2 linked regions of the Azospirillum brasilense genome follow. The protein of the gene in region 2 binds, or shares a complex with, the protein of the main gene of each other region. Links are inferred from orthologs where the notes say so. Each region holds a gene or a part of one and is shown on either strand. Other genes may lie near its edges.

What was found.
Region 1: the proteins of uvrA (region 2) and mfd are in contact, whole or in part, in a crystal structure (PDB 4DFC), measured with the Escherichia coli proteins. The link is inferred for Azospirillum brasilense from one-to-one orthologs.

Annotation. Positions count from the first base shown.
Region 1 is NZ_CP059449.1:2,210,908-2,221,321, forward strand. What follows is about bases 4,183-8,357. They hold mfd (transcription-repair coupling factor), read left to right. Parts: upstream 4,183-4,530; coding sequence 4,531-8,157; downstream 8,158-8,357. Other genes in these bases: H1Q64_RS10470 (succinate dehydrogenase assembly factor 2), read left to right, coding at 4,218-4,520; H1Q64_RS10480 (ACT domain-containing protein), read left to right, coding at 8,162-8,357. Outside these bases: H1Q64_RS10445 (nicotinate phosphoribosyltransferase), read left to right, coding at 1-533; H1Q64_RS10450 ((2Fe-2S) ferredoxin domain-containing protein), read right to left, coding at 608-940; ergothioneine biosynthesis protein EgtB, read right to left, coding at 1,024-2,322; H1Q64_RS10460 (hypothetical protein), read right to left, coding at 2,498-3,094; H1Q64_RS10465 (crotonase/enoyl-CoA hydratase family protein), read left to right, coding at 3,294-4,085; more of H1Q64_RS10480, read left to right, coding at 8,358-9,115; H1Q64_RS10485 (AI-2E family transporter), read right to left, coding at 9,119-10,414. UniProt on the Escherichia coli protein: Couples transcription and DNA repair by recognizing RNA polymerase (RNAP) stalled at DNA lesions. Mediates ATP-dependent release of RNAP and its truncated transcript from the DNA, and recruitment of nucleotide excision repair machinery to the damaged site.
Region 2 is NZ_CP059450.1:438,667-448,328, forward strand. Bases 3,595-7,017 are described here. They hold uvrA (excinuclease ABC subunit UvrA), read right to left. Parts: upstream 6,648-7,017; coding sequence 3,795-6,647; downstream 3,595-3,794. Other genes in these bases: H1Q64_RS15415 (hypothetical protein), read right to left, coding at 3,595-3,679. Also shown: H1Q64_RS15400 (methyl-accepting chemotaxis protein), read right to left, coding at 1-1,145; methylenetetrahydrofolate--tRNA-(uracil(54)-C(5))-methyltransferase (FADH(2)-oxidizing) TrmFO, read right to left, coding at 1,310-2,674; H1Q64_RS15410 (SRPBCC family protein), read right to left, coding at 2,817-3,293; more of H1Q64_RS15415, read right to left, coding at 3,479-3,594; H1Q64_RS15425 (single-stranded DNA-binding protein), read left to right, coding at 7,123-7,623; H1Q64_RS15430 (heavy metal translocating P-type ATPase), read right to left, coding at 8,599-9,662. UniProt on the Escherichia coli protein: The UvrABC repair system catalyzes the recognition and processing of DNA lesions. UvrA is an ATPase and a DNA-binding protein. A damage recognition complex composed of 2 UvrA and 2 UvrB subunits scans DNA for abnormalities.

The sequences.
Region 1 (10,414 bases), on a different replicon or contig from region 2:
CGGCGGAGATGTTCCACGAGACCTTCCCCGAACTGCCTCTGACCGTCCTGGTCGATTACTTCGGGCGTGAGGTGACCGACGCGATGGAGGTCTGCCGCCGCTTCCCCGGCCTCGCCGCGCAGGGCAAGTTGGCGGTGCGGCTCGACACGCCGGGCGGGCGCTTCCTCGAAGGGCTGGACCCGCCGGGCTCCTACGCGGTGCTGGAGCGGCACGCCCCCCATTCCATCCGCGGCTATCGCGACGAGACGCAGCTCCGCTACCTGATCGGCACCGGCGTGTCGGCGGCGGCGATCCATTTCATGCGCGAGAAGCTGGACGAGGCCGGTTTCCCGGCGGTGAAAATCGTCGCCAGCTCCGGCTTCGGCCCGGCGAAGTGCCGCCTGATGGCGGAGGCCAACGCCCCCGTCGACATCATCGGCACCGGCAGCTATCTGCCCGAGCGCTGGACCGAGACCTACGCCACCGCCGACATCATCGAATATGACGGAGAGAAGCGCGTGAAGGTTGGCCGCGAGTTCCTGTTCCGGAAATAGCATCGTCGTTCAGCACGAAGAAAGCCCCTCCGCCGGCCAAGCCGCGGAGGGGCTTTTGCGTTCAGCCTTTACGTTTAGCGGGTCAGCACCATCACCAGCCGTTCGACCGGCGTGTCGTTGACGAGGTGCGAATCGACGATCTCGTCGATGTCGGCGGGCGTTTCCGGGCGGTACCACAGGCCCTCCGGATAGACCACCATCAGCGGCCCGGCGGAGCAGAAGCCGAGGCAGCCGGTCCAGGCCATGCCGACGTCCAACAATCCCTTGGCCTGGATGCGCTGGCCGAGCTGTTCCCACAGCGGGTGGGCATTCTTCGCCGCACAGCTCCCGCGCGGGTGACCGGGCGGGCGCTGCTGGGAGCAACAGAAAACGTGGTGGCGGAACACCGGAGGAAGATCGAGGGACATCACAGGCTCCATAGACCATAATTTAATTATGGTTATAGAGCTTGCTGCGGTGCGGCGCCACCGTTTAAAACGATTCCAATATGTCAGGCATCCTCAGCCAGCCGCAGGCCGGTGAAGGACAGGCGGGACTCCGGCCGCAGGTAATGCCGGGTCGTCGGGTTGGCGTGGTCGAAGGGGGTGACGCAGCTGCCGCCCCGCAACACCATGCGGTTGATCATGAAGCGGCCATGAACGGCCTCGTCCACCCCGTCCGGTAGACGGTAGCCGGGATAGGGGGCGAAGGGGCTGCGCGTCCATTCCCAAACGTCGCCGAACAATTGCCACGGGCCGTCGCCGTGGCAGGTGCTGGGGCGCGGGTGGCGGTTGCCGGTGCCCAGCAGGTTGCCCATGCTGTCGCAGCAGGACGCCAGGGCCTCCCACTCGGCTTCCTCGGGCAGGCGCTTGCCGGCCCAGCGGGCGAAGGCGTCGGCCTCGAACCAACTGACATGGCAGACCGGCTCGGCGGGATCGAGCGGGCGCATGCCGTAGAGGGTGAAGATCTGCCACGCGCCGTCGCGCCATTCCCAGTAAAGCGGAGCCTGCCATCCCTCGGTCTGCACCGCCTCCCAGCCGTCGGCGAGCCAGAGCGCGCGCTTCGCGTAGCCGCCATCCTCGATGAAGTCCCGGAAGGCGCCGCAGGACACCGGCAGGGCGGCGAGGCGGAAGGGCTCAAGATGGACGCGGTGGCGCGGCCCCTCATGATCGAAGCCAGCCCCGGCATTGGTCAACCCGATCTCGACGATGCCGCCTTCATGCTCGATCCAGCGTTCCAGCTGCGGCGGAGTCGGAACCGCCTGTGGCGGCTGGTCGTAGGCGGGACGCAGCGGGTTGCTCCAGAAGGCGTGCTTGATGTGGGTCAGCAGCCGTTCCTGGTGGCGCCGCTCATGCGTGATGCCGACGATCACACGGTCGGCGATTTCCGGCAGGTCGGCCTCGTCGGCTTGGTTCAGCAGGTGCAGCACCGCGGCGTTCACATGGTCGCGGTAGCGCATCACCTCCGCCGCGTTGGGCCGGGAGAGCAGGCGCAGGGTGGGGGAGGGAAGCTGGTGGCTGCCGAACCGGTCGTCGCGGGCGGCGAACAACGTCAGGAAGGCTGGGTCGAAGGGACGGTAACCGGGATTGCAGGGCACCAGGACGGTGGTTTCGAACAGCCATGTCGTGTGGGCGAGGTGCCATTTGGCCGGCGCGCCGTCGGCCACCGATTGGACCATCAGGTCCTCGGGCGACAAGGGCGCCGCGAGTTCGGCGGTGCGGGCGCGGATCTTCTGGAAACGGGTGGATAGAGTTTGGCGAAGAGCGTCGCCGGACGGCTGGGCGTGCGTGGCGAGATGGGTGTCGGGCACGGGGGAACCTCCCTGCGGGAGCGGGTTTTCCGCGGCGGGAACGGCGCGGGAACGCGCCCGAACCCCGCCGGAGAAACAACAGGCCCATTGTGCCGCATGGTCCAACCATCCTGGGTGGCGCATCGGAGGGGGGCTTTCTCCGAATTCGCGCATCACAGCCACGGTGGGACTGTCGTCAGGCGTCCACCACCAGATGCGGACGGAAGGCGCCTTCGAGCGTCAGAAGAAGGCGCAGATACACGGCAACGCGCCGCGATGTCGTCGTCCGCCGTTCCAGGCAATCGCGGAGCTGGTTGGCGAGCGCCACATTCTCCGCCGTCTGTCCGGGCGGAAGCGCCGGGTGCGTCGGCGCCGCCATGTCGACGATGTGGTCATGGTCGACCGAATGGACCGCAACGGCCTTTTCGAGGAGCGCCGCTGCGATGCGTTCGATGTCCTCATCCGCCGGCGGCGGCTGGGTGAGGTTGGGGGCGAGATGCGGCGGCGGACGGCGGTTCGCGAGCTGCGCGCGCAGATTCTGTTTGATGCGCGCCCGCTGCCCGGCGTTCAGCGTGTCCAGCTCGTCGATCTCGTCGAACAGCAGGTCGTAGAGGCGCCGCCGCTTGTGGTTGGCCTCGTCCTGGTCGCGGCGTTCCTGCTGCTCGCGCTCCTGCTGTTGCAGGTCCTGCCGATTCTGCCGCCGTTTCCTGCGGTCGGTCGCGCTGCCGGTGCGCTCCACCACGCCGGCCGAGCGGACCAGAGGTTCCGAGCGTCCAATCGAACCGTCGGTCATGGCGACCTCCACGGCTAATGGCTGGGACTGTTCAGTGTACCAACTGTCGCGATTCTGTCAAGGTGACGCTTTGGCGTGCGGCAGAGGCCCGGTTTCAGGTGAGCGTTGCTCACCCGAACACGCGGCGTACTCGTTTGTCAGGAGCGTGGCTCGGGCTCGACAGTGGGGCATCCCAAACGCAGGACAAAAGGACCGCGCCATGCCCCTGACGACCAAACACGCCGACCCCGCCAACCCCGTGCTGTGCGTCACCGCCGGAGGAATCGCCACCCTCACCCTGAACCGCCCCGCCAAGCTGAACGCCATCAGCACGGCGCTGGCCGCCGCCATGCTCGACACGCTGGACGCGCTGGAGGCCGACGCGGCGGTGCGGGCCATCATCGTCACTGGCGCCGGGGAGCGGGCCTTCTCCGCCGGGGCGGACATTGCGGAGTTCACCCCGGCCGTCCGGCGGGGACCGGAGGCGGCGGTGCGCGCCTTCCGGCCCGGACAGACGCTGTGTGCGCGCATCGAGTCCTTCCCCAAGCCCATCATCGCCGCGGTCAACGGCATCTGCTACGGCGGCGGCTGCGAGATTCTGGAGGCGGCACACCTCGCCGTGGCCAGCGAGCGGGCGACCTTCTCCAAGGCGGAGATCAAGCTCGGCATGATGCCGACCTTCGGCGGGACGCAGCGGCTTCCCCGCAATGTGGGGCGCAAGCGGGCGCTGGAATGGCTGCTGACCGGCGACGCCTTCCCGCCGGCGACAGCGCTGGCGGTGGGGCTGGTCAATCAGGTGGTGGCCCACGACGCGCTGCTGCCCGCGGCCTTCGAACTGGCTGGGCGGATCGTCCGGCACTCCCCGGCGGCGGCGTCCGGCATCCTGGGGGCGGTGACCCGAGGGCTGAACATGACCATCGGCGAAGGGCTGGCGGTGGAGACGGAGCGCTTCGCCCGGCTGGCCCCCGGCCCCGACCTGCGCGACGGGCTGGAGGCGTGGCTGGCGCGCTGAATCACGCTCCTTCCGGGGGATCGTCCGGCATTTCGGTTTGCGCGGGGGCGTGCCGGTGTGCAGGATGCGGGGGTGGATGTGGACCGCTCCGCCCCCTATCTTCCGGGGCCGGGGCTTTTTGGCGTGGATGGCATGAGCGACGAGAACACCCTGTCCGAGAGCGGCGAATCCCTGGAAAACCGGCGCAAGCGGCTGCGCTTCCGGTCGTGGCACCGCGGCATGCGGGAAATGGACCTGCTGATCGGCAGCTTCGCCGACGCCCATGTCCCGGACTTCGATCACGCGCAGCTCGACCGCTACGAGGCGCTGCTCGAACTCAGCGACCCCGACCTCTACAACTGGTACGCCGGGCGCGAGCCGCTGCCCGCCGAGCATGACACCGACGTCATGCAGCTGTTGACCAAGTTCCGCTACACGCCCCGTCAGGGGTCCTGAGGCCCGATCCTTGCCCAGCTTCGAACAGTTGCAGCCGGGACGCTCCGGCCGCCTTCTGGTCGGCGGCGCCCCCGCCGGTCATGACGCCCGCGTCCTCGCCGACCTCGCCAAGCGGGCGGGGAGCGCCGGACTTCTCCACGTCGCGCTCGACGACAGCCGCGCCGCCCAGCTGGCGGAGGCGCTGGCCTTCTTCGCGCCGTCGCTGGAGGTGCAGGTCTTCCCGGCCTGGGACTGCCTGCCCTACGACCGGGTGTCGCCCAACGGCGGCATCGTGGCGAAGCGCATCGACACGCTGACCCGCCTTCTGGCGCGCAAGGCGGACGCCGCACCGCTGGTCGTGCTGACCACCGTCAACGCCATGGTGCAGAAGGTGCCGCCCCGCGCCGCCTTCCGCGACGCGGTGTTCTCGGCGAAGCTGCGCGACCGGATCGACCTGGAGAAGCTGCAGCGCTATCTGGCCGGCAACGGCTACACCCGCGCCCAGACGGTGCGCGAGCCGGGCGAGTTCGCCGTGCGCGGCGGCATCATAGACCTGTTCCCGCCGGGCACCGACGAGCCGCTGCGCCTCGACCTGTTCGGCGACGAGCTGGAGGCCGTGCGCAGCTTCGATCCCATGTCGCAGCGCACCACCGACAAGCGCGACGGCGTCGACCTGAAGCCGATGTCGGAGGTCTTCCTGGACGAGGCCGGCATCGCCCGCTTCCGCTCCGGCTACCGCGAGCTGTTCGGCGCCGTCACCGACGACGACCCGCTCTATGAGGCGATCAGCGCCGGGCGCAAGTACGGCGGCATGGAGCATTGGCTGCCGCTGTTCCACGAGACGATGGAATCGCTGCTGGCCTACATGCCCAAGGCCATCCTGTCGCTGGACCATCAGGCGACGGAGGCGCGCGATTCGCGCATCGCGCAGGTGATGGACTTCCACGCCTCCCGCGAGAGCATGATCGTCATCGAGAAGCGGACGGGCTCGCCGGTCTACAAGCCGGTGCCGGTCGGCATGATGTTCCTCGACGCCCAGGCCTGGGACGACCTGTTCGCCACCCACGCCGTGGCGCAGCTCCAGCCCTTCGGCACGCCGCCGGGCATCAAGGGCACGCTGGACGCCGGCGGTCGGCGCGGCCACGACTTCGCCGAGGAGCGGGCGCGGCCCGACGTGAACGTCTTCGAGGCGGTGAAGGACCACATCCGCGCCCTGCGGGCCGACGGGCGGCGCGTGCTGGTGGCCGGCTATTCCGCGGGCTCGCGCGACCGTCTGATGACGGTGCTGGGCGACCACGGCATTCCGGGGCTCGAGCCGGCGGAGAGCATCGAGGACGTCCGCCGCTTCGACCGCCACGTCATCGGCATGATCGTGCTGGGGATGGAGCACGGCTTCACCTCCGCCGACATGGCCGTCATCACCGAGCAGGACATCCTCGGCGACCGCCTCGTCCGCCCGGCGGCGAAGAAGAAGCGCAAGGCCGCCAACTTCATCGCCGAATACACGGCGCTGGCCTCGGGCGACCTCGTGGTGCACATGGACCACGGCATCGGGCGCTACGACGGGCTGGAGACGCTGGAGGTGTCCGGGGCGCCGCACGATTGCCTGCGGCTGATCTACGAGGGCGGCGACAAGCTCTACGTCCCCGTCGAGAACATCGAGGTGCTGACCCGCTACGGGTCTGAGGACGCGCACGCGCAGCTCGACAAGCTGGGTGGGGCCGGCTGGCAGGGCCGCAAGGCCCGCGTCAAGAAGCGCCTGAAGGACATGGCCGAGGCGCTTTTGAAGATCGCCGCCGAGCGCATGCTGAAGAAGGCCGACCCGGTCTACACGCCGGAGGGCGTCTATCAGGAGTTCGCCGCCCGCTTCCCCTATCCGGAAACGGACGACCAGCTGAAGGCCATCGAGGAGGTCTTCACCGACCTCGGTTCGGGCCGTCCGATGGACCGTCTGGTCTGCGGCGACGTCGGCTTCGGCAAGACGGAGGTCGCGCTGCGCGCCGCCTTCCTCGTTGCCATGAGCGGCCAGCAGGTCGCCGTGGTGGTGCCGACCACGCTGCTGGCGCGCCAGCACTTCAAGACCTTCACGACCCGCTTCGCCGGGCTGCCGCTGCGCATCGTCCAGCTCTCCCGCATGGTCACGGCGAAGGAGCAGAACAAGGTCAAGCAGGAGCTGACGGAGGGCACCGCCGACATCGTCATCGGCACCCACGCGCTGCTCGGCAAGGGCGTGCAGTTCAAGCAGCTCGGCATGGTCATCGTCGACGAGGAGCAGCATTTCGGCGTGAAGCAGAAGGAGCGGCTGAAGGAGCTGCGCGCCGACGTGCACGTCCTGACGCTGACCGCCACGCCGATCCCGCGCACGCTCCAGATGGCACTGAGCGGCGTGCGCGAGCTGTCGCTGATCGCCACCCCGCCGGTGGACCGTCTGGCGGTGCGCACCTTCGTCCTGCCCTACGACCCGGTGGTGGTGCGCGAGGCCATCCTGCGCGAGCATTACCGGGGCGGCCAGACCTTCTACGTCTGCCCGCGAGTGGAGGACCTGCCCAAGGTCGCCGAGCGGGTGCGCGAACTGGTACCCGAGGTCAAGATCGTCACCGCCCACGGCCAGATGCCCGCCAGCGAGCTGGAGGAGGTGATGACCGCCTTCGACGAAGGCAAGTTCGAGGTGCTTCTCGCCACCAACATCATCGAGAGCGGCATCGACATCCCCAACGCCAACACGCTGATCGTGCACCGGGCGGACATGTTCGGTCTGGCCCAGCTCTACCAGATCCGCGGGCGTGTCGGCCGGTCGAAGGTGCGCGGTTACGCCTACCTCACCTACGCGCCGAACAAGCCGCTGACCGGCACGGCGCAGCAGCGGCTGCACGTCATCGAGACGCTGGACAGCCTGGGCGCCGGCTTCCAGCTGGCCAGCCACGACATGGACATCCGCGGCGCCGGCAACCTGCTGGGCGAGGAGCAGTCGGGCCACGTCAAGGAGGTCGGCGTCGAGCTGTACCAGCACATGCTGGAGGAGGCCGTCGCCAACGCCCGCGCCGGCATGGATGGGCAGGTGCCGAGCGGCGCGGAGGACCAGCCCTGGACCCCGCAGATCAATCTGGGCACGCCGGTGTTGATCCCGGAGGAGTATGTCCCCGACCTGACGGTGCGCCTGTCGCTCTACCGCCGCATCGCGGAGCTGGTGGATCGGGCGGAGATCGACGGCTTCGCGGCGGAGCTGATCGACCGCTTCGGCAAGCTGCCGGGCGAGGTGGAGAACCTGCTCGACGTGGTGACCATCAAGCAGCTCTGCCGACAGGCGGGGGTGGAGCGGGTGGACGCCGGGCCGAAGGGCGCCGTTCTGACCTTCCGCAACAACAGCTACGCCGAGCCGGCCAAGCTGCTGACCTACATCAGCCAACAGATGAGTCTGATGAAGCTGCGGCCCGACCACAAGCTGGTCTACACCCGCGAATGGGCCGACGAGGCCCAGCGGGTGCGCGGCGTCAACCGGCTGATGAGCGATCTCGCCCAGATGGCCGGCGGCGGCGCCGTGCCGAAGGGCGAGGCGCCTCCGCCTCCACCGCCGCCCCCTCCGCAACGGCCCAGCGCGCTGAAAGTCGGGTCGAAGTTCGGGCGGAACATTCCCTCGCGTCCCTTCGGGCGGCGCTGAGGCGATGAAAAAGGACGGGGGGCTGGCGAAGGCCCTGGCGCTCGGCGGCGACCGTCGCGCATTCGGCGACATTCCGACGGTGGCGGAGGCGGTGGCCGCCGATCCCGCCCGCCTGCCGGAACTGGTCGCCTGCCTGTTCGATGGCGACGCCGGGGTGAGGATGCGCGCCGCCGATGCCCTGGAGCGGGTGTCGCGCGGCGATGCCCGCCCATTGGACGCTTTCGCGGAACGGCTGCTGACCGACGCCGCGGCCATCGAGCAGGCGGAGGTGCGCTGGCACTTGGCGGCCGTCCTTCCCCGCCTGACCCTGACCGAGGAGCAGCGCGGGCGCGCCGTGGCGCTTTTGGAGGGCTGGTTCGAGAACCGGGCCAGCCGGATCGTGCAGAGCGCCGCGCTTCAGGCCATGGTCGATCTGGCGGCGGACGATCCGGAGCTTCGCCCGGTCGCGGCGGACATGCTGGGCCGGGCCATGCGCTCCCGCATTCCGTCGCTGGCGGCGAGAGCCAAGCGCATCCTGAAGCCGTTCGAGGTGGACCGCGCCACGCTGGACGCCGCCCTGCTGCCGGAGACCAAGCCGCTCACCCTGTCGGTCCTGCCCGATCGGCTGGCGGTTGCGCGGCTGGCGCCGGGGGACGGGATGCCCGGCTGGCTCGACTGGACCGACCCGCTGGTCAGCGCCACCCGCACGGGGGAGGAGTTGTCCATCCTCTGCCGCGAGTCCCGCGTGCCGGATGGCGTGACGGCGGAGCGCGGCTGGCGCGCCTTCAAGGTGGAAGGGCCGCTGGACTTCTCGCTGTTTGGGGTGCTGGCGCGCATCGCCGTGCCGCTGGCCCAAGCGCGGGTGCCGATCTTCGCCATGTCCACCTACGACACCGATTACGTGCTGGTGCGCGACGAGGACGTGGAGCGTGCGGCGGACGCGCTGAAGCGCGTCTGCACCGTCGTCGCACCCTCCTGATCATTACGCCTGCGGGGCCTTCTCCGCCTCGACGGCGGCGAGAACGCCCAGCTCCTCCAACTGCGTGACGGCGCCGGTCAGGCTGGTGGCGACGCGGTCGGCCGAGGTCTGGGATATGGCGTGCTCCGGAGCGTCGGCCTCGGGGTGGGCGCTCCACAGGCAGAGCAGGATCGGCACGTTCGGGCCGAAATGCAGGCGCAACCGACGCACCAGTCTGCGTGCGTGGGAGAGGGCGGACGGATTCAGATAGGACAGGACCACCGCCGACACGCCGGTCGGGGCCAGCGCGGCGATGGAGCGGACGGACACCTTCTCGCACGGGATCACGTCGGCGCGCAGCCCGCGCGGGCGCAGCAAATGGCCGAGCAGCGCCGCCGCCGCCTCGTCCAGGTCGTTGCGGGCGCCGATGCACAGGACCAGCGGCGTGTCCTCTGCGGCGGGCGGGGAGGCTTCCATCATCTCGTCCAGCAGCGCCGTCATGCCCTCCGCCACCGCCTGCCGTCCCTCCGGGTTCAGGCGGTTGCGCTGGCGGTCCTGCTCGGCCAGTGACAGGGCGGGCAGCAGCAGGCCGTGCCCGGCCTCCGCGAGGCCGCCGCCGGTCATCTTCTCCTCGGCGATCTCCATGGCCTCGATGGGGTCGCGGGCGAGCAGGCGCTGGTACAGCTTGGCCTCGTCGGGCAGGACTGGGCGGTCGCCCAGCATCACCTCCAGGAAATGAAGCTGCGGCACGTGCCGCCCCAGCACGACGAGGCAGACGGTCAGCGGCGTCGCCAGCAGCAGCCCGACCGGCCCCCACAGCGTGGTCCAGAACACCGCCGCGACGATGATCGCCAGGGACGACAGACCGGTGGCGGAGCCGTAGAGCCAGGGCTCCACCACATTGTTGGAAAACAGCTCCACCGCCACGAACAGGGCGATGCAGAGCAGCGGCAGGGTCCATCCCGCATCGACCGCGAAGGACAGCAGGATTGGGAAGGCCGCGGCGATCGCCGGTCCCAGGAAGGGGATGAAGCGCAGCACCGTCGCCAGCATCCCCCACAAGAGCGGGTTGGGCACGCCGAGCAGCCACAGCCCGATCCCGATGGGCAGGCCGTAGGTCACGTTGACCACGCACTGCATCAGCAGATAGCGGCTGACCCGCTCGCCCGCGTCGTTCATCGCCTCCGTCGTGCGACTGAGGTCGCCGGACCCGGCCAGCCGGATCAGCCGGTCGCGCAGATCCTCGCGTTGCAGCAGCATGAAGATGGTGAAGACCAGCACCATGCCCGCCGTGGCGACCGGCGCCATGGCCGGCCCCAG
Region 2 (9,662 bases):
TCCAACTCCGCCATACGGGCGGTGTTGTCCTGGAAGAGCTTCAGGGCCTTGTTGATGGCGCCGATTTCGTCGGTGCGGTCTGTGTCGGTGATGACCACGCCGCGCTCCCCGGCGACCACGGCGTCTAGCGTCGCGATGGTGCGACGCAACGGCAGGCCGACGATGCTGCGGCTGGCGAACAGGAGTGCGGCGACCAGGGCGGCCAGCAGGACCAGCCCGCCGACGATGGTGGCGTTGCGCAGGTCCCGGACCGGGGCGTTGATCTTGTCGAGCGGCAGGTTGACCAGCAGGGACCAGGGCGTATCCGTTCCCGCGACCTTCACCGGCAGGAACAGCTGCTTCACGGGCTGCCCATCGGCGACCGACATCTGTTCGAAACTCCGGCCCGCGCGGATGGCCGGCTTGGCGGCGTCAAGCGCCGGGTCCAATTTGCCGATCGGTTCCCCCATCTGTTCGGCGTCAGGGTGACCGGCCCAGACGCCGTCGTTGGAAATCAGGTGAATGGACCCGCTGTCGAAGGGCTTCACCGTCTTCAGCATGGACCAGATGCCGTCGGTGGACAGATCCACGCCGGCCACCCCGATGACGCGGCCGTTTTCGACGATCGGGACGGACATGGACACCATCAGCACCTTCCGGCTGGCGACCATGTAGCTGTAGGGCTCCACCACCATGGCGTGCCCGGTACGCTTCGGGATCTGATAATAGGCGCCGTCGGAACCCGGATCGTCATAGCCGACGAGGGACTCCAGCGCGACCGTCCCCGACCCGCGGTTCCAGTAGGGGAGGAAGCGGCCGGACGCGTCGGAGCCCGGCTTGTTGGCGAACTCCGCGTCGCGGCCGTCCAGGGCGTTCGGCTCCATCCCCACCCACACGCCGAGGAACTCCGGGTTGGCCTCGGCAATGCTCTTGAGCCAAGTGGAGAGCTGCTCCCGGTCGGTGCGGCCGGCGGCCTTCAGACCGACCAGCGAGGTCGCGATGAAGCGGCCGGCCTCCATCGCGTTGCCCAGCCGGGAGTGCACCATCTCGCCGTAGCGGTGGCCAAGCTGCTCCCCGCTCCGGAAGGCCAGGGTTTCGATGTCCGACCCGCTCTTGGTCGTCAGGGCCGCGATCCCCAACGCCAGGGAAATGATCGTCACCGTCACGATGACGATCACCTGTTTGGCAACCAATGATTTTGTTTTAATCATAACCATCCCGCCGGAAGACTTTCTCGCTCATTCGAAAGAAAGTGTCCCATGGCATTGGTTAAGCGTCACTTATGACCTTTATTATAGTTCCGTGATAATTTTCCCGGAATTGCCGGGCCTCAGACCGCGACAGCGGGTGCGGCCTTTAGCCACCCCTCGAGGTCCTCTAGCGCGCGGCGGGTGTAGGCCAGCTTGCGGTCGCGGCCGCGGATGCGTTCGTCCACCGGCGGGAAGAGGCCGAAATTGACGTTCATCGGCTGGTAGGTGTCGGCGTTGGCGCCGCCGGTGATGTGGCCGAGGATCGCCCCCAGCGCGGTGGTAACCGGCGGGGCGGACGGCTCGCCGCCCAGCCGTTCGGCAGCGGCGAAGCGACCGGCGAGCAGGCCGACGGCGGCGCTTTCCACATAGCCTTCGCAGCCCGTCACCTGCCCGGCGAAGCGGATGCGCGGTTGCGCCTTCAGCCGCAGCGCGCCGTCCAGCAGGCGCGGGCTGTTCAGGAAGGTGTTGCGGTGCAGGCCGCCGAGTCGCGCGAACTCCGCCTTTTCCAGGCCGGGGATCATGCGGAAGATCCGCGTCTGCTCGGCGTGGCGCAGCTTGGTCTGGAAGCCGACGAGGTTGTAGAGCGTGCCGAGCGCGTTGTCCTGGCGAAGCTGGACCACCGCGTAGGGACGGCGTTCCGGCTTGTGCGGGTTGGTCAGGCCGACCGGCTTCATCGGGCCGTAGCGCAGCGTGTCGATCCCGCGCTCCGCCATCACCTCGATGGGCAGGCAGCCTTCGAAGTAGGGCGTGCTCTTCTCCCACTCCTTGAAGTCCACCTTCTCGGCGGTCAGCAGGGCGTCGATGAAGGCGCGGTACTCGTCCTTCTCGAAGGCGCAGTTGATGTAGTCCTTGCCGGTGCCGCCGGGGCCGGGCTTGTCATAGCGTGACTGGAACCACGCCTTGGACAGGTCCACGCTCTCCAGATAGACGATGGGGGCGATGGCGTCGAAGAAGGCCAGCGACTCTTCGCCGGTGAAGCTGCGGATGGCCTCGGCCAGCGGCGGGGAGGTCAGGGGGCCGGTGGCGATGACGACGCTGTCCCACGCCTCCGGCGGCAGGCCGGCAACCTCGCCGCGCTCCACGGTGATGAGCGGGTGGCCGGTGATCGCCTCCGTCACCGCGCCCGCGAAGCCGTCGCGGTCCATGGCCAGCGCGCCGCCCGCCGGCACCTTGTGCGCGTCGGCGCAGCGCAGGATCAGCGAGCCGCAGCGCCGCATCTCCTCGTGCAGCAGCCCGACCGCGTTGTACTCCGCGTCGTCCGACCGGAAGGAGTTGGAGCAGACCAGCTCGGCGAGCTGGTCGGTGCTGTGCGCCTCGGTCGGGCGTACGGGACGCATCTCGTGCAGCACGACGGGAACGCCGCGCTGGGCGAGCTGCCAAGCGGCTTCGGACCCGGCGAGGCCACCGCCGATGACGTGAACGGGGGAAAGGGACGTGTCGACCATATCAGCAACTTTCGCAAAGTTGCCGAACAAGTAGACCGTCATTGTCGCCACGGCAAGGCCAACCCGGACCACGGCGCGGAATCGCAACCAGGATCGTCCCTGCGGTCCGGCGCTCCTGGTCGCTCTGCAGAACAGCGGTGACTTACTGGGCGGCGAGCTTCTGCTTCAGCCCGTCGAAGCCGGAGGTGAAGATGCCGGAGATCACCTTGCGCGTTTCCTCGTCGGTGGCGCCGTTGGAGGTGTAGCGCGCCTTCCACACCACGCGCGTGCCTTTGCCCGCTGGTTCGGCCGACAGGGAGGCCGCGTAGTCCTTGACCGGCAGCGGGCTGGTCAGGATCGAATAACGGATGCGGTGGCTGCTGGCGGAGGAGGAGAGCAGCCGCTCCTCGATCGCGCCGCCGCCCTTGAGGGCCAGCACGCGCTCCTGCGCGCCGTCCTTCCGGCGCAGGGTGCAACTCTCCACCGCCGGGTGCCAGGTGCCGAGGTTGCAGAAGGGTCCGATCTGCTGCCAGACCTTCTCGACCGGGTAGGGCAGGGTCGTCGATTCCGTGACCTCGACGGCCAGGGCCGGGCTTGCCAGCGCGGCCAGTGTGGCCGCGACCGCGAACAGGGTGCGCATGGGGTTCCCTCCGTTGGTCGGCTGTTCCGGCGCGCATCGTTGGGCGCGCGGCTGAATCCTAGCCGAGCGGGGAGGGCTTGAAACTTGTACGTTGGTAGAACGAACAGGGGAAGGACCAGCAAGACAACGGCCGGCCCCGCCTGTGCGGAGCCGGCCGTTTCATTTGGGAGCGAAACGAAAAGTCCTTATTCGCTCTTGGTCGTCGTCGTGCGCTCGGTGGTGGTCGAGCCGCTGGTCGGCGGGGTGGTCAGGCTGGAGTTGCCGTAGCCGGGCGAGGTGGTCGTGGTGGTGGTGGTGGTGCTGGTGGACTCATCGGTTCCGCAGGCGCTGACCAGCAAGGCCGCGCCGAAAGCCAGCGCCACACCGGATATCATGGTCCTGGACATGCTCCGTCTCCATCCTGTTGGCGAACGATGGATAGGAAACGCCCCCGATGCGGCTTTGTTTCCGGGACAAAAGTTGGTCGACAAGAAAAGGGCCGGGGATGACCCCGGCCGGTCTTTATGCCCTCTTCCGGCTTTTCGGCTTCGCTTTCAGGTAGGGGGCCAGATACTGGCCGGTGTAACTCCGCTTGACCTTCGCCACGTCTTCCGGGGTGCCCTCCGCGACGATCTCGCCGCCGCCGGTGCCGCCCTCGGGGCCGAGGTCGATGATCCAGTCGGCGGTCTTGATGACTTCCAGATTGTGCTCGATCACCAGCACCGTGTTGCCTTGGTCGACCAGCGCGTGGAGCACCTCCATCAGCTTTTCCACGTCGGCGAAATGCAGGCCGGTGGTCGGTTCGTCGAGGATGTAGAGGGTGCGGCCGGTGGCGCGGCGGCTCAGCTCCTTGGACAGCTTCACCCGCTGCGCCTCGCCGCCGGACAGAGTCGTGGCGGGCTGGCCGATGTGGATGTAGCCGAGACCCACCCGCTCCAGCGTCTCCATCTTGTCGCGGATGCCGGGCACGGCCTTGAAGAACTCCTTTCCCTCCTCGACCGTCATGTCGAGCACGTCGGCGATGGTCTTGTCGCGGTAGGTGACTTCCAGCGTCTCGCGGTTGTAGCGCTTGCCGTGGCAGACGTCGCAGGTGACGTAGACGTCGGGCAGGAAGTGCATCTCGATCTTGATGACGCCGTCGCCCTGGCACGCCTCGCAGCGCCCGCCCTTCACGTTGAAAGAGAAGCGTCCAGGGCCGTAGCCGCGGGCCTTGGCCTCGGGCAGGCCGGCGAACCAATCGCGGATCGGGGTGAAGGCGCCGGTGTAGGTCGCCGGGTTGGAACGCGGGGTGCGGCCGATCGGCGACTGGTCGATGTCGATGACCTTGTCGAGATTCTCGAGCCCCAGCAGCTCGTCGTGCTCCGCCGGATGCTCGCGCGCCCCCATCAGCTTGCGCGCCACTGCCTTGTAGAGCGTCTCGATGATCAGGGTGGACTTGCCGCCGCCCGACACGCCGGTCACGCAGGTGAAGGTGCCCATCGGGATGCGTGCCGAGACGTTCTGAAGGTTGTTGGCGCGTGCGCCCTTCACCTCCAGGAACTGGCCCTCGTGGCCGGGGCGGCGCTGGTCCGGCACCGGAACGAAGCGGGTGCCATTGAGGAACTGGGCGGTGACACTGTCCGGATTGGCCTGGACCTCCGCCGGGGTGCCTTGGGCGATCACGGTGCCGCCGTGCTGGCCGGCGCCAGGGCCCATGTCCACCAGATAGTCGGCGGTGCGGATGGCGTCCTCGTCATGCTCGACCACGATCACAGTGTTGCCGAGGTCGCGCAGCCGCTTCAGAGTCGCCAGAAGCCGGTCGTTGTCGCGCTGGTGCAGGCCGATCGACGGCTCGTCCAGCACGTAGAGAACGCCGGTAAGGCCGGACCCGATCTGCGAGGCGAGGCGGATGCGCTGGCTCTCGCCGCCGGACAGCGATCCGGAACCGCGGCTGAGCGTCAGGTATTCCAACCCCACGGCGTTGAGGAATCCCAGCCGCTCGTTGATCTCCTTGAGGATGCGGTAGGCGATCTCCTTGTCCTTCGGACGCAAATGGTCGTTCAGCGTGCTGAACCACGTCGCCGCGTCGGCGATCGACATCTCCGCCGCCTGGGAGATGTGCTGGCCGTGCACCTTGACGGCCAGCGCCTCCGGCTTCAGGCGGGCGCCCTTGCAGGTCTCGCAGGGCTGGGAGGACTGGTACTTGGACAGCTCCTCCCGCATGTAGGCGCTTTCCGTCTCGCGGTACCGGCGCTCCAGGTTGTTGACGATGCCCTCGAAGGCCTTGTTCGTCTGGTAGCTGCGCAGCCCGTCGTCGTAGGTCATCGTGATCGGCGCGCCGTCGGAGCCGTAGAGGATGGTCTGGCGGACCTTCTCCGGCAGCTTTTCCCACGGCGTGTCCAAGGCGACGCCGAAATGCTGGGCGATGCTCTCCAGCGTCTGCACGTAATACTGGGAGGAGGAGCCGGCCCAGGGGGCGATGGCGCCCTTTTTCAGCGACAGCCGCTCGTCCGGGACGACCAGCATGGGGTCGAAGTAGATCTTGCTGCCCAGCCCGTCGCAGGCCGGGCAGGCGCCGAACGGATTGTTGAAGGAGAACAGCCGCGGCTCGATCTCCGGGATGGTGAAGCCGGACACCGGGCAGGCGAATTTCTGCGAGAAGACGGTCTGCTCGTGCGACTCGGCGTTCTCGACGAAGATGATTCCGTCGGCGAGGCCGAGCGCCGTCTCCAGCGAATCGGCGAGCCGGTTGCCCAGCCCCTCGCGCACGACGATGCGGTCCACCACCACGTCGATGTCGTGCTTCAACTTCTTGTTGAGCGCCGGAACCTCGTCGATCTCATGCATCGTACCGTCGACGCGCACGCGCTGGAAGCCGCGCTTGCGAAGGTCCTGGATCTCCTTCTTGTACTCGCCCTTGCGCCCCCGGATCAGCGGCGCCAGCAGCAGCAGGCGCGTGCCCTCCGGCATCGCCAGGATGCGGTCGACCATCTGGCTGACCGTCTGGCTCTCGATGGGCAGGCCCGTGGCCGGGGAGTAGGGGATGCCGACCCGCGCCCACAGCAGGCGCATGTAGTCGTAGATCTCCGTCACCGTGCCGACGGTGGAGCGCGGATTCTTCGAGGTCGTCTTCTGCTCGATGGAGATGGCCGGCGATAGCCCCTCGATCGAATCGACGTCCGGCTTCTGCATCAGTTCCAGGAACTGGCGCGCGTAGGCCGACAGGCTCTCGACGTAGCGCCGCTGGCCTTCCGCGTAGATCGTGTCGAACGCCAGCGATGACTTGCCCGATCCCGACAAGCCGGTGATGACGATCAGCTCGTCCCGAGGCAGATCGACATCGACGTTCTTGAGGTTGTGCTCCCGCGCGCCGCGGACACTGATGTGCTTGTTCATGGAGTGTTCTTAGCCGAAACCGGAGGGGAAGGGAAGGCGCCAAAAAAGCTCCGAAAGCCCGGACAGATATGTGCCACGCGCAGGCGTATTGCCACCGGCGCGCGTCCCTTTCCGGCCGCGTGGGACGCAGGGGCGGGATGCGGGAACGCCGGGGCGCGCCGGGGAGACGATGATGGGGAGCCACCAAGGAAACGGTTGGCGACACGGACTCTCTCTGCTATGTTTGTTCATGGAGTGTTCTCTTTCGTGCGGGCCGGGCGGGTTGATCCGGACGGAAGGGGCAAGGCGCTCCGGCGGCGGCGGTTGACCCGTGCCTGTCCCCCGTGCTTTGTGAAGCGAGGCGGGGCGGGCATGGAACGGACCACGGATCAAACCGGCCCTGCGAACAGACACCCCCGGTATCCGGACGCCCTTCCGCCGGGCGCCCGAACGGGTCGGATGGGATACCGGGAACCCGCGCTAGGAGACACGTGCGATGAATGTATGGACGTTTACGGGGCGCCTCGGCGCGGATGGCGAGCTTCGCTCCACGCAGAGCGGTGAAAAGGTCCTGGGTTTCCGCGTCGCCAACGACGTCGGGTTCGGTGACCGCAAGACCACCCAGTGGGTGGACTGCTCCATCTGGGGTCGCCGTGCGGAGGCTCTGGCGCCGCACCTGACCAAGGGCAAGGCCGTGGTCATCTCCGGCGAGGTGACGATCCGCGAGTTTGAAAAGCGCGACGGCACCCGCGGTGCCGGCCTGTCGGTGCGTGTCAACGAGATCGACTTCACCGGCGGCCGTGAAGGCGAAGGCGGTGGTGGCGGCGGCGGTTACGGCGGTGGCGGCGGCTACGAATCGCGCGGCGGCGGTGGTGGCGGTGGCTACAGCGGCGGCGGCAGCAGCGGCAGCGGTGGTGGCGGCTACGGTGGTGGCGGTCGTAGCGGCGGCGGTGCTCCGCCCAAGCACGACGACCTGGACGACGAAATCCCATTCTAAAACTTACCAGGGGTGGTCGTGTAAGGTTTCCAGCCTGAAGCCTTTGTGCTTACTAGTTTCCCCGGTTGCATACCTTGCCGGCTGTGGTGTTTTTCTGTCTGTGAGGTTGTTACCGGGGAAGCCTGTAAAGAATTGCACGGTTTCAGGTCCGCATGATCGTGATGGAGGGGGGAGCGAATCTCCCTCTTGATCGCTTCCGTTGGCGTGCCTCCTATCTGGCCGAACGCTTGGCTGCTGACAATTCGGCGCACAGCCCATCGGGCCAGAAACACCCTGCAGGCAAACTGCCAGTCCCTGAAATTCCTGTATCAATGGGCTGCTGAGACCGGCATCGACATCGAAAGCCGAATGCTCTCCGGCCAATTCCTCAAGAGCCATGATGTCGCCAGCTTCGCCGGGGCAGCAGTGCGGCATCTGGACGAGGTGGACGGTGACGCCTGCACCAAGCTTACGAATGCTCGCGAGGTCGTGTCGCTCGAACAGGTCCGTATGGGGGCGACTGTGACCACCAAAACGGTCCGTAAGCATACCACGGCGAATCGAGTGCGGACCGTTGTCCGTTCCCCCCCCAATGGCTCGGACAGGAGGGCAGCAATGATCTCGATCTGGAGGCCGCGTCGAAGCGCAAGGCGCAGTTGGACGAAATGATGGCCAGGCTGAAAGCCAAGGTGCCGCTGACGAAGGGGTGGAATGGCGTGGGCCAGAGAGGCGCCGCCTGTCAAAGTTATGGACCGCGTGTTGGAGGTGCTGGAACCGGACTCGCCTGACAACCCTTGGAAGGGCCGTCGATGCCAATCAGAACCGGTCGGCGTCAAACGGGTAGCCCAGTTCCTTCTATGCGCGGGGAAGCAGGCCGCGGTAGGAACTCGGCAGACGATGCCAATGGGGATTACCGACACCCACGGATGACGGTCAGGAGCATAGTCCGGGAAGACCGGCGTCCGGCCTTCGCGCGGGCGACACCCGTCGATCCTCCTACAACTTGAGCCTACGCAGCCGCAGCGCGTTCCCAACCACGGACACCGAACTCAGGGCCATCGCGGCCGCGGCGATGATCGGCGACAGCGTCCACCCGAACAGCGGGTAGAAGACACCCGCCGCGACCGGCACGCCGAGCGCGTTGTAGACGAACGCCAGAAACAGGTTCTGCCGGATGTTGCGCATCGTTGCCCGGCTGAGCGTCCGCGCCCGTGCGATGCCCGCAAGATCCCCCTTCACCAGCGTCACCCCGGCACTCTGAATCGCGACCTCGGTGCCGGTGCCCATCGCCACGCCGACGTCGGCCTCGGCCAGCGCCGGGGCGTCGTTCACGCCGTCTCCGGCCATCGCCACCACCCGGCCCTGCGCCTTCAGCCGCTTCACCACCTGGTTCTTGTCCTCCGGCAGCACCTCGGCCTCGACCGCGCCGATGCCCAGGTGGCGCGCCACCGCCTCGGCCGTGGTCCGGTTGTCGCCGGTCAGCATGACGATTCGCACGCCGTCGTTCCGGAGCGTCTCCAGTGCGTGCGGCGTGGTCGCCTTGATCGGGTCGGCGACCGCAATCACGCCACCGGGCTGGCCGTCGATGGCGGCGAAGAGAGCGGTGGCGCCCTCGCGCCGGAGGTCGTCGGCGCGCGTTTCCAGGTCGCCCAGCGCGACACCCTGGTCCCGCATCATCGCGGCGTTGCCGAGGGACACTGTGCGCCCGCCGACCGTCCCGACGACGCCCTTGCCGGTGACGGAGCCGAAGTCGGCGACGTCCCGCAGCGGCAGGCCCCGTTCCTTGGCGGAGGCGACGATGGCGGCCGCCAGCGGGTGCTCGCTCGACCGCTCCAGGCTCGCCGCCAGCGTCAGAAGGTCCGCCTCGTCGATGCCCGGCGCCGGAACCACGGCGGTCACCTTTGGCTTGCCCTCGGTCAGGGTGCCGGTCTTGTCAACGACAAGCGTGTCGACCTTCTCGAACCGCTCCAGGGACGCCGCGTCCTTGATCAGGACGCCCGCGGTCGCCCCCTTGCCGACACCGACCATGATCGACATCGGCGTCGCCAGCCCCAGTGCGC